One region of the Actinomyces urogenitalis genome, then DNA from elsewhere that is predicted to be linked to it. Evidence: riboswitches for the same ligand, from Rfam matches in the RefSeq annotation. Region 1 holds a riboswitch; each other region holds the start of a gene.
What was found. Region 1 has a riboswitch for S-adenosylmethionine ahead of CYJ26_RS04290 (cobalamin-independent methionine synthase II family protein). Riboswitches for the same ligand answer to the same signal wherever they lie in the genome.

Region 1 (3,266 bases):
ACCGCTGCCACCAGACCGGACCCGCCCAGGTGCTCGGCCGGGACGGACGCCAGGAAGGGTACGGTGAAGGAGACGGCCGTGTCCGCGGCTGAGTCGGAGATACGCGATCGCACGCGCACCGCCACCTCGCCCACGGCCCAGCCCACGACCAGGGCCACCGCCAGGGCCAGCAGGAACTCCCCTGCCAGGGTCAGCGGCTCCAGGGCGTCCTCGTTGGTCATGAGCCCGGCGGAGACGGCTGAGGAGAGCAGGACCAGGGCAGTGGCGTCGTTAAAGAGCCCCTCCCCCTCCAGGATCGTGATGATGCGGTGGCTCACGCCCGAGCCTCGGGCGATGGAGACAGCCACAGCATCCGTGGGGCTGAGCACCGCACCCAGCGCGATCGCCCAGGGAAGCGCGATGGCGGGTACCAGGAGGTGGATCACCACTCCCAGCACGAGCGCCGAGACCACCACCAGCCCGATCGCCAAGCCGGCAACGGTCTGCAGCTCTCGGCGGAAGTCCATCACCGGCATCGAGACTGCAGCCGCGAAGAGCAGGGGCGGCAGCACCATCTCCAGGATGATCTCCGGCTCAACCTCCACCGCCGCCACCCAGGGCAGGAATCCGACGCCGACCCCCAGGGCCAGCAGAATCAGCGGCGAGGCCACCCCAACCTTGGGCGCGAGCTGGTTGCAGGCCGCAATGACTAAGAGCCCGGCCACGGCAACAAAAAGAGGAGCCACGGACCCAGGATAGAACGGGGCACAGACAGCCATGCTCCCGCTTGCCACGGGGCAGACCGTGGCAAGCGGGAGCAGCAGGAAGGAGGAGCCCGGGCCGGGCGTCACCGCCGTCGGCCCAGCCGCCTCACAGACGCTCGGAGACCAGACGAGCCCCCTCGGTCAGCGAGGCGAGCTTGGCCCAGGCGATGTGGGAGTGGATACGCCCGCCCAGGCCGCAGTCGGTGGAGGCCACGACGCGCTCAGGTCCCACCAGCTCGGCGAAACGCGTGATGCGGTCTGCCACGAGCTCGGGGTGCTCGACGACGTTGGTCGCGTGGGAGACGACGCCCGGAATGAGGTACTTGCCCTCAGGCAGCTCGACGTCCTTCCAGATCTTCCACTCGTGCTCGTGGCGGGCGTTGGCGGCCTCGAAGGTAAGCCCGTTGGCGTTGACGGCGAGCGCCAGGTCCACCACGTGGCGGAACTCCAGGTCGGTGGAGTGCGGGCCGTGCCACGAGCCCCAGCACACGTGGTAGCGCACGAGGTCGGGGTCGATCCCCTCCAGGGCGTGGTTGAGGGCCTCGATACGCACTGCGGAGAAGCGACGGTAGTCCTCGATAGCGGGCTCCACCTTGAACTGGTCCCACGACTCAGTCAGGTCAGGGGCGTCGATCTGGACCGTGAGGCCGGCGTCCGTAATGGCCTTGTACTCCTCGCGCAGGGCCTCGGCCCAGGCCCACACGGCCGCCTCGTCGTCCTCGTAGTAATAGTTGCCGATGCGCGCCGCCGCGGCCGGGCTGATCGAGGCTACAAAGCCCTCGGACACCGGCTTGCCGGCCTTGGCCAGCGCCTCCTTGAGGGAGGCGATATCACGAGCCACGACCTCCTGGCCGGTGTAGGACAGCTCTCCGGTCAGGGCTGGGAAGGACCAGGGGCGACGGGTGGCCAGGTGGATACCCGAGGTGGGGTCGGAGTAGGCGTCAGCGAAGGCGACCCAGTCGCGACGGTCGGTCATCGCGTCCAGCTCGAGCTTGCCGGCGGGGGTGGGCTTGCGCGGCGGCAGCTCGTCAAGCAGCTCCAGGCCGGCGAAGCGGGTGAAGGAGTAGGACCACCAGGCGCCGTAGTCGACCTTCTCGGTCATGGCGTGGCCGTACTCGCCGTCGTTGACGATCGTGATGCCCAGCTCAGCCTGCTTGGCGACCACGGCATCGGTCTCGGAGCGGACGACGGCGGCCAGGTCGGAGTCGGACAGAGCGCCGGTGGCGTGGTCGGCGTTGGCCTTGAGAAGGGTGTCAGTACGGGGCAGGGAGCCGACGTGGGTGGTGCGGATGGAGGTGGTCATGAGTGGTCCTGTCATTCCTGCGGCACTCGCCGCGGTGGTCATGGAGATAAGGACCGGAACCGGCAGAGCCGGCTGGGGGCTGAGACGTCCGGGCGCCTCAGCGGGGCATGACCACCCCTGCCACGCGCTCGGGCGTGAGCAGGGGAGTCTCCGTCCTGACGGTGCAGCAGGCGCTGCTGCATCGGCTGGTGGTCATCAGGTGTCCTTCCATCGGTCCTGGCGGGAGCACCGGGGCCGGCAGAGCCGGTCGGTTGCTGCGGCGTCGAAGAGCCAGGTCTCTCAGCCGCTCGGGATGGCTACGGCGGCAGGATACACGTGCCCGCCCAGCCCGCAAGTCCGCCCATCCGCCAGGCGAGATGCTGGGGTGCCTGGGTGAGTGACTACCCAGGCACCCCAGCATCAGGATCGAGGACGGGCCGCGCCCGCCTCAGCGGGTCTCAGCCGCGCCGCCCCTTTCCACGGACCTCGCCACCGCGTCCGGCGCGTCCACGGCCCTGATCCTGGCGCTCGCCGGGCTGCGAACGGCCCTCGCCACGGCCGTGTCCGTGGCCGCGACCGTCCTCGCCATGATCATGGTGGCCGTGTCCCCGGCCGCCGTGGGGTCCGCCGTGGGGGCCGCCGTGGTGGTGGTCCGGGCCAAAGCCCAGCTCACGCATGCGCCGCAGCCCGGCCACGCGCTTCTCCCCCATCCGGCGACGGGCCTCGTCCAGCCAGGCCTCGACGTCGTCGTCATCCTCAAGGCCGAGCTCCTCCTCCAGGGAGGCGATGACCTTGTCGAGCAGGGCCGCCAGCGTCGTGGCCTCGTCATCGCTCAGGACGTTCAGGTACTCGCTGCGGCCGGAGCCGGTGGCGGCGTGACGGCCGGCCTGCGTGAGGGCAACGACCTTGACCCGGCGGTCACCCTCGCTCGGGGTGCGCTCGATGAGGCCCTGGGCCTCAAGCTTGGTGAGCAGCTCGTTGAGGGACTGCTGGCGGATATCGAGCAGGTAGGCCAGCTCGCGAGTGGGCAAGGGGCTGGAGAGCTTGAGAGCAGCCAGGACCCGTCCCTGGCCGCGAGTGGTGTCCGCGTAGGGGCCACCGGAGGTACGCGCCTCAATGCGACGGCGGTGGCTCAGGCGCTGCAGGCGGCGAAGCCGGTCGTGGACGGGGGCCAGGACGCTGGCGCGGTCCTCGGAGCCGATTGCCTCAGTGTTGTCAGTGTAGGAAGTCATGTCATTCTC
Region 2 (3,266 bases), on a different contig from region 1:
TAGGACTCCACCGCGCGCTTGAGCTCGCGGTCGGCGCCGATGCGCGGGTAGCCGAGGATCGTGGCCGGCGGCAAGGGCGTGGTGGGGATCTGCGAGCCCGTGGTGGAGGGCTGCGTGGCGCTGGGGTGGTTGATGGAGGTCATGGGATGCCTTTCTGTCTGGCAGTCATCGAGGTCAGGACGCGCACGGCGCGGGGAGGGATGAGGACGTACGGTCCCTGCGGCGTCGGCCGGTGGCGGACCCGCAACGGCGGGACCCGGCACCCGTCAGGGCCGAGCCGCCACCGGCATTCGCCCCGTCAGCCGCGCGCCGGAACCTGGCACGGCGTTGATGTAGGCGCGGGCGATCTCGCGCTGGGTGACGCGGTCAGGGCGGGCACCGTCGAGCACCCCGCCCAGGCGGAACTGGGAGATGACGTCCAGGGCGGGGCGGGTGCGGTTGAAGGTGTAGAGGTGCAGGCCGGGCGCGCCTCCCTCAATGAGGTCGCCGGCAAGCTGGAGGGTGGCGTCGATGCCGGCGGTCATGACCGAAGCGCCCTGGCGCGAGGTCAGGGTCTGGCTCAGCCGAGTCGGCACGCTCACGCCGGTCAGGTCCTCCAAGCGGGTCAGGCGCCGCAGGTCGGTCAGCGGGATGATACCGGGCAGGATGGGCATGGTGACGCCGCAGTAGCTGGCGGCGCGGGCCAGAGCGAGGTAGTCCTCGGACTCGTAGAAGACCTGGGTGATGGCCAGGTCCGCGCCCGCGGCCTGCTTGGCGGCGAGCACCCCGATCTCGCGGGCGTAGTCAACGGCGGCCGGGTAGGCGGCCACTGCCACCTGGACGTGGCGGGCGCCGTCGTCGAAGTACTCGGCCTCGACCTCACGAATGACGCGGACGAGCTGGTCGGCGTGGCGCAGCTCGCCAACGACGTCCTCGGCAGCCACGCCACGCGGCGGGTCTCCGCGCAGGGCGAGGAAGCGCCTGACCCCCATGTCGAGGAAGAGGCGAACGATCTCGACGACGTTGGCCTTGCGGTAGCCCAGGCACGTCAGGTGGGCCATGAGCGGGACGCGGGAGGTGGCGATGACGTGGGCGACGACGTCCTCGGAGGGGTTGTGCTCGCGCACGACGTGCAGGCGCGTGGGAGAGCCTGCTGCTGCGGTCGGGCCGCCCGCTGTCGTGATGAAGCGGGGACGGTAGGTCACCGAGACGAAGTCGGGGCGGGCGGCAAGGAGCCGGTCGAGAGCGCCCCAGGTCTGCGAGGCGTAGCGGCCCGGGCGGGGAGGGAAGAGCTCCAGGGACAGGCTCGGGCGGGCGGGCTCGGCGGGAGTGAGAGACGGCGCGATAGCTGCCGGGGAAGGCTTGGGGGCGACGTGACGGGTATACGGCTGTGCCAGGGACGGCGACATGGTGTTCTCCATCGATCCTGGCGGAAGCACCCCGCGTGAGGGTTGCTGCGGCGTCATAGAGCCAGGTCTCTCAGCCGCTCTGGATGGATGTTGGAGCAGACCTTACACCGACGGCCGGGCGCTCACGCAAATCGCGCCATACCGCAAGAAACTAACCATTTGGTTTGTGCTCCTCTGGTGGCGGCAGGCCCTAGCGACCGAGGGGCTGGCGGCCGCGGGCCTGGCGGTAACGGGGCTGGCGGCAGACCCTGGTGGCGACGAGCATTTTCGCCGATGCCACCGGCGCAGCCGCTGCGTTTGCCCATCCTTCGCGCCCTCCGCACTCCCACCAAGACCGCCCACGCCCGTCCTCTGCTACCTCACCGTTACCTCCGCTACCCCTTCGTTTCCTTCGCTACCCCGTGGCACGCGCTACCGGGTAGCGACCAACACCAAGGGGTAGCGAACGCCAGAACCGGGTGGCGGTGGACACCATGGGGTAGTAGCAAACCGCACAAGCACGGGGCCCAACCGCGTCACTGCCCGCCCTCCGCTACCCCTCCACCATCGCCGCTACCCCTTCGTTTCCTTCGCTACCCCGCAGCACGCGCTACCGGGTAGCGACCAACACCAAGGGGTAGCGAAAGGCAGGAGACGGTAGCGACCAGCACCATGGGATAGCGTCGAAAGCGGAGGGGGCGCCCGCTACGGGGTAGCGACCAACACCAAGGAGTAGCGACAGGCACAACGGGGTAGCGGTGGACGCCGCGGGGTAGCAACGAAAGCAAGAGCTGACCCACACACGCACGGTCGACCAACACCGCGGGATAGCGAAAGACAGGAAGAGGTAGCGGCGAGCGCCAGGCAGTAGTGACAAGCGCCACGGAAGCACCACGCCGCAGCAGCCCACATGAGGTCGCGCCATGCACCGCGGGGCGGCGGCGCAAGCATCACGCTGCCAGCGCAATCCCCCGGGCCCCGCCACAGGTCCGTCGCCCGCGAGCGCCGGCTGGCCTAGGTTGGGAGCATGACTGACGTCCGCATCGACACGGCCCGGGGCATCTCCCTGTCCGGGACGCTCCGCCTGCCCGACGGCGTCGCCGATCTCGACCCCGAGGCGCTGACCACGCTCGTTCGCGAGGGCGGAACCGCCCCAGCGCGCCACGAGGCCGTCATCATCCTGGCGCACGACTTCCTCACCGACCGCCACGGCTTCAGCTACCGCCTGGACCAGCTCGCGGCGCGGTACCGCCAGGCGGGCTACGCCACCTTCCAGTTCGACTTCTCCGGCCTGGGCGAGTCCGACGACGACGTCGTGACCCTGGCCGGCGAGAGCGATGACCTCCAGGCCGTGTGCGGCTGGCTGGAGGACCTGGGCTACTCGCGCCAAGGCGTGCACGCCAACGGATTCGGGGCGACGGCGGTGCTGCTGGCCCGCCCGGAGCCCGTACGCGCCGTGGTGCTCTCCGGGGCGGTGGTCGGCCCGCAGTCGATCCTGTGGGAAAACGTCTTCTCCCCCGAGCAGCTCGACGAGCTCGACCGACACGGCCTGACCCGCCTCGTCGATGACAACCCCAACTCGCGCGAGTGGGACGTCCTGTCCAAGCAGACCCTGGCCGACGTCTCACTGCAGGAGCCTGCACAGATCATGGCGGACCTACCCTGGCCCGTCCTCATGCTGCACGGCGCGCTGACGGAGGAGTTCCCCGACTCCACCGCCGGGGCGACCGAGGGCTTCGCGCTGCTGCGTGACGGCAGCCAGCTCGTCCAGGTCCACGCCGAGGACGCGGAGGATGCCCAGGTCCAGGTCGCCCAGCTCGGCGTCGACTGGTTCGCCCGCCGCCTGCGCTAACCCGCCTAACCGTCCGAGCCGGCGCCAACCGGCCTGACCGGCTGCGC
Region 3 (3,266 bases), on a different contig from region 1:
GCACCACCACCGAGCCCTACCGGATCGTCATGGTCTGCACCGGCAACATCTGCCGCTCGGCCATGGCCGAGGTCGTCCTCATCGACCGCCTCACGGCTGCGGGCGTGCCCACGGACGGTGCCGACGGCGTCCTGGTCACCTCCGCGGGAGTCTCGGACGAGGAGCTGGGCAACCCCGTGGACCGGCGGGCCCGTCGGGTCCTGGCTAACCATGGCTACGGAGTCGGAGCCTCTCCGGCCGATCGTGCATGCGCTGGCGCCATCGCCACGCACCACGCCCACCGGCTGTCTGACCGCGAGCTCGCCGACGCCGACCTCCTGCTGGCCATGACCTGCGGACATCACCGCGAGATGACACGCCGTGCCGAGCGGCTGGGCCTGGACGCCTCACGAATCCGGATGTTCCGCGAGCTGGATCCTCACGCTCTTGCCCAGCGTCAGGAGCTCGCCGAGGGCGCCGGAGCACGCTACAGCCTCGATGTGCCCGATCCCTGGTACGGGACGGTGGAGGACTTCGTGGAGACCCTGGAGGTCGTCGAGCGCGTGAGCGACGCCCTCACCCCCGCGCTGGTCGAGCTCGCTGCTGGATCTAGCCCAGACGGGCGGTGAGCCAGCCCGTCAGTGCCTGCAGGTACTGCGTCCGCGCGGGCTCAGGCGAGAGCGCCAGGTCGTGAACGCCTCCCTCGATCTGGCGCACTGTGACGTCGTTGCCCAGGTAGGGCGCCCGGTCAAGCATCTGGTCCACGCTGAGGACGACGTCGCAGCGCAGTGCCTCCTCACGCGTCGCCTCGGCCCCGGCCGACGCCGTCGAGCAGCACAGCAGGATCGGGACCTCGATGCCGAGTCCGTGGTGGACCTCGCGCTGAAGCCTGCGGATACCCGCCAGGAACCCTGCCCGGACCGGGAAGGACGGACTGGGTTTGAGGGTGAGGTCCCAGTCCCACTCCCCGCCCCACTGCCGGTGAAGGCTGTGGGCGTACAGGTCAGCGTCCTCGGCCTCAGCCTCGGCCGGGTTGTCAATGACTCGCTCCGGGGCACGCCGTGAGAGCAGGTCGACAAAGGCCGAGCCGTAGGAGCGAATGAGGGCGGAGGAGTTGAGGTCCAGCCACGGGGAGTTGAGAGTCAGGGCCTCGACGCTGCCCGGATGGTCAGCGGCCCAGATGACAGCCTGCAGCCCGCCGGTTGAGTGGGCGTTGAGGACGACGACGTCATGGCCGTGCTCCTGCCGAATGATCCGCAGGGCCTCAGCGATCTCCTCGTCATGGACGCGCAGGTCACGCACGTCGTGGGGCGACCAGTAGCCCAGCCCCGCCCGCCCGCAGGCGCGCAGGTCCAGGGCGTAGAACTCGTAGCCAGCCTCGTCCAGCGCGTCAGCCACCCAGGTCTGGAAGAAGTAGTCGCTGCGACCGTGGAGATAGAGCACGGCGCGAGCGTGACGCGGCCGCACGCCGTCGGCCGGCTCGGCCTGGCGGCGGTAGACCAGCATGGCGTGGTCAGCACCTGGGGCCGCCTCGGACTCGGTGACGGGGATCCTGCGGGCGAGCCAGGGCTGGCCCAGGATGTCAGTGGTGACGTTGGCGCTGGTGGCACTCATGCACTGATCCTGGCACCGTGGCAGGAGTGTGCGCAGCCGTTTTTCGCCCGTGGCTGCCATGGCCGACCTCGCCGGGGCCAGCGTGACCTTCATCCCTCTGCACCGCGCGTACTTGAACGGCCCGCTGGACGCTGCCTATCGTTGCCATGACCATCCAGAGCAACCGAGAGACCTGGCTCGACGACGTTGCAGCAACCCCCGCTCATGCGGTGAGGGTGCTTCCGCCAGGACCGATGGAGGAGCTATGAGCGCAGTCTCACCACATCCCACCGCCATCGACGTCCCTGCTGGCCCCGATGCAGCGGACGCCGGTGCGGCCGCAGGCGGGGAGCCGATGATCTCCCTCAAGGACGTCCACAAGGTCTACCGCCTCTCCGACGGCAGCGAGGTCCGCGCGCTGGACGGGCTGAGCCTGGAGATCCAGCCCGGCACGATCCACGGCATCGTCGGCACCTCCGGCGCAGGCAAGTCCACCCTGGTGCGCTGCCTGACCAGCCTGGAGCCGGTGACCAGCGGTACCGTGCGCGTGGCCGGCAAGGACATGTCCTCCTTGTCCGCCCGCGAGCTGCGCGAGGCCCGCCGCTCGATCGGCATGGTCTTCCAGCACGCCAACCTCCTGGAGCAGCGCACGACGGCGCAGAACATCGCCTACCCGCTGGCGATGGCGGGCGTGCGCAAGGGCTCGCGCCACGAGACCGTGGAGAAGATGCTGGACCTGGTGGGTCTGGCCGACCGCGGCGCCTCCTACCCGGCCCAGCTGTCCGGGGGCCAGAAGCAGCGCGTGGGAATCGCGCGGGCCCTGTCGGACCAGCCCTCGGTGCTGCTGTGCGATGAGCCGACCAGCGCCCTCGACCCGGAGACCACGCGCTCCATCCTGGAGCTCATCCGGGACGTGCGCGACCGCCTGGGCGTCACCGTCGTCATCATCACCCACGAGATGAGCGTGGTCCGCGCGATCTGCGACTCCGTGAGCCTGCTGGAAGCCGGCCGTATCGTCGAGTCCGGGCCCATCGAGGAGGTCGTCTCGGACGTCACCTCGCGCCTGTCCCACGAGCTCGTCCCGGTCCCTGTCATCCCCGACGCCGCGGTGCACGAGGGCGAGGCCGTCATCGACGTCGCCCTGACCGCTCACCCCGGTCAGCCCGCCGCCGCCCAGGTCCTCGCCCTGGTGGCCGAGCAGGGCGCTGACGTAGCAGGCGGCGTCTTCGAGACCCTTGGCCAGGCACAGGTCGGACGCCTGGCACTGACTCTTCCCGCTGAGCGCACGCAGGCCGCCCTTCAGGCCCTGCGAGGTGCCGGCGTCGTCGCGGAGGTGCGCGCATGAGCGTCCTGACTACTGCCCTGACCAGCCCCCTTGCGACCGGGCTGCTCGCCGCCGCCGAGGACGGCACCTGGTTCGAGCGCAAGGTCATTCAGCGCAAGCTCGTCTCGGCGACCATGGAGACCCTGGGCATGACCTTCGTGTCCGGGGCGCTGACCATCGTCTTCGGCCTGCTGCTCGGCCTGGCGCTCGTGTCCACCGGCAAGCGCGGTCAGCACCGCAACCGGACCGTCTACGAGGTCCTGTCCCAGATCGTCAACTTCGGCCGCTCGATGCCCTTCATCATCCTGCTGGTCGCGATCATGAGCTTCACGCGCTTCCTGCTGGGGACCTCGATCGGCTGGCAGGCCGC

Region 2: it holds a riboswitch for S-adenosylmethionine, as region 1 does, so the genes downstream of both, CYJ26_RS07195 (methylenetetrahydrofolate reductase) here and CYJ26_RS04290 (cobalamin-independent methionine synthase II family protein) in region 1, are expected to answer to the same signal.
Region 3: it holds a riboswitch for S-adenosylmethionine, as region 1 does, so the genes downstream of both, CYJ26_RS06655 (methionine ABC transporter ATP-binding protein) here and CYJ26_RS04290 (cobalamin-independent methionine synthase II family protein) in region 1, are expected to answer to the same signal.

What each region holds. Positions count from the first base shown of each region.
Region 1 is NZ_PKHA01000003.1:28,290-31,555, forward strand. It holds gene CYJ26_RS04285 (cation:proton antiporter) at 1-758, opposite strand, end outside; gene CYJ26_RS04290 (cobalamin-independent methionine synthase II family protein) at 850-2,046, opposite strand; SAM riboswitch class I at 2,251-2,345, opposite strand; gene CYJ26_RS04295 (MarR family winged helix-turn-helix transcriptional regulator) at 2,484-3,257, opposite strand.
Region 2 is NZ_PKHA01000006.1:134,178-137,443, reverse strand. It holds gene metE (5-methyltetrahydropteroyltriglutamate--homocysteine S-methyltransferase) at 1-143, opposite strand, end outside; gene CYJ26_RS07195 (methylenetetrahydrofolate reductase) at 267-1,400, opposite strand; SAM riboswitch class I at 1,394-1,478, opposite strand; gene CYJ26_RS07190 (alpha/beta hydrolase family protein) at 2,395-3,219, shown strand.
Region 3 is NZ_PKHA01000006.1:15,342-18,607, reverse strand. It holds gene CYJ26_RS06665 (low molecular weight protein-tyrosine-phosphatase) at 1-608, shown strand, start outside; gene CYJ26_RS06660 (alpha/beta hydrolase) at 589-1,593, opposite strand; SAM riboswitch class I at 1,741-1,833, shown strand; gene CYJ26_RS06655 (methionine ABC transporter ATP-binding protein) at 1,838-2,917, shown strand; gene CYJ26_RS06650 (methionine ABC transporter permease) at 2,914-3,266, shown strand, end outside.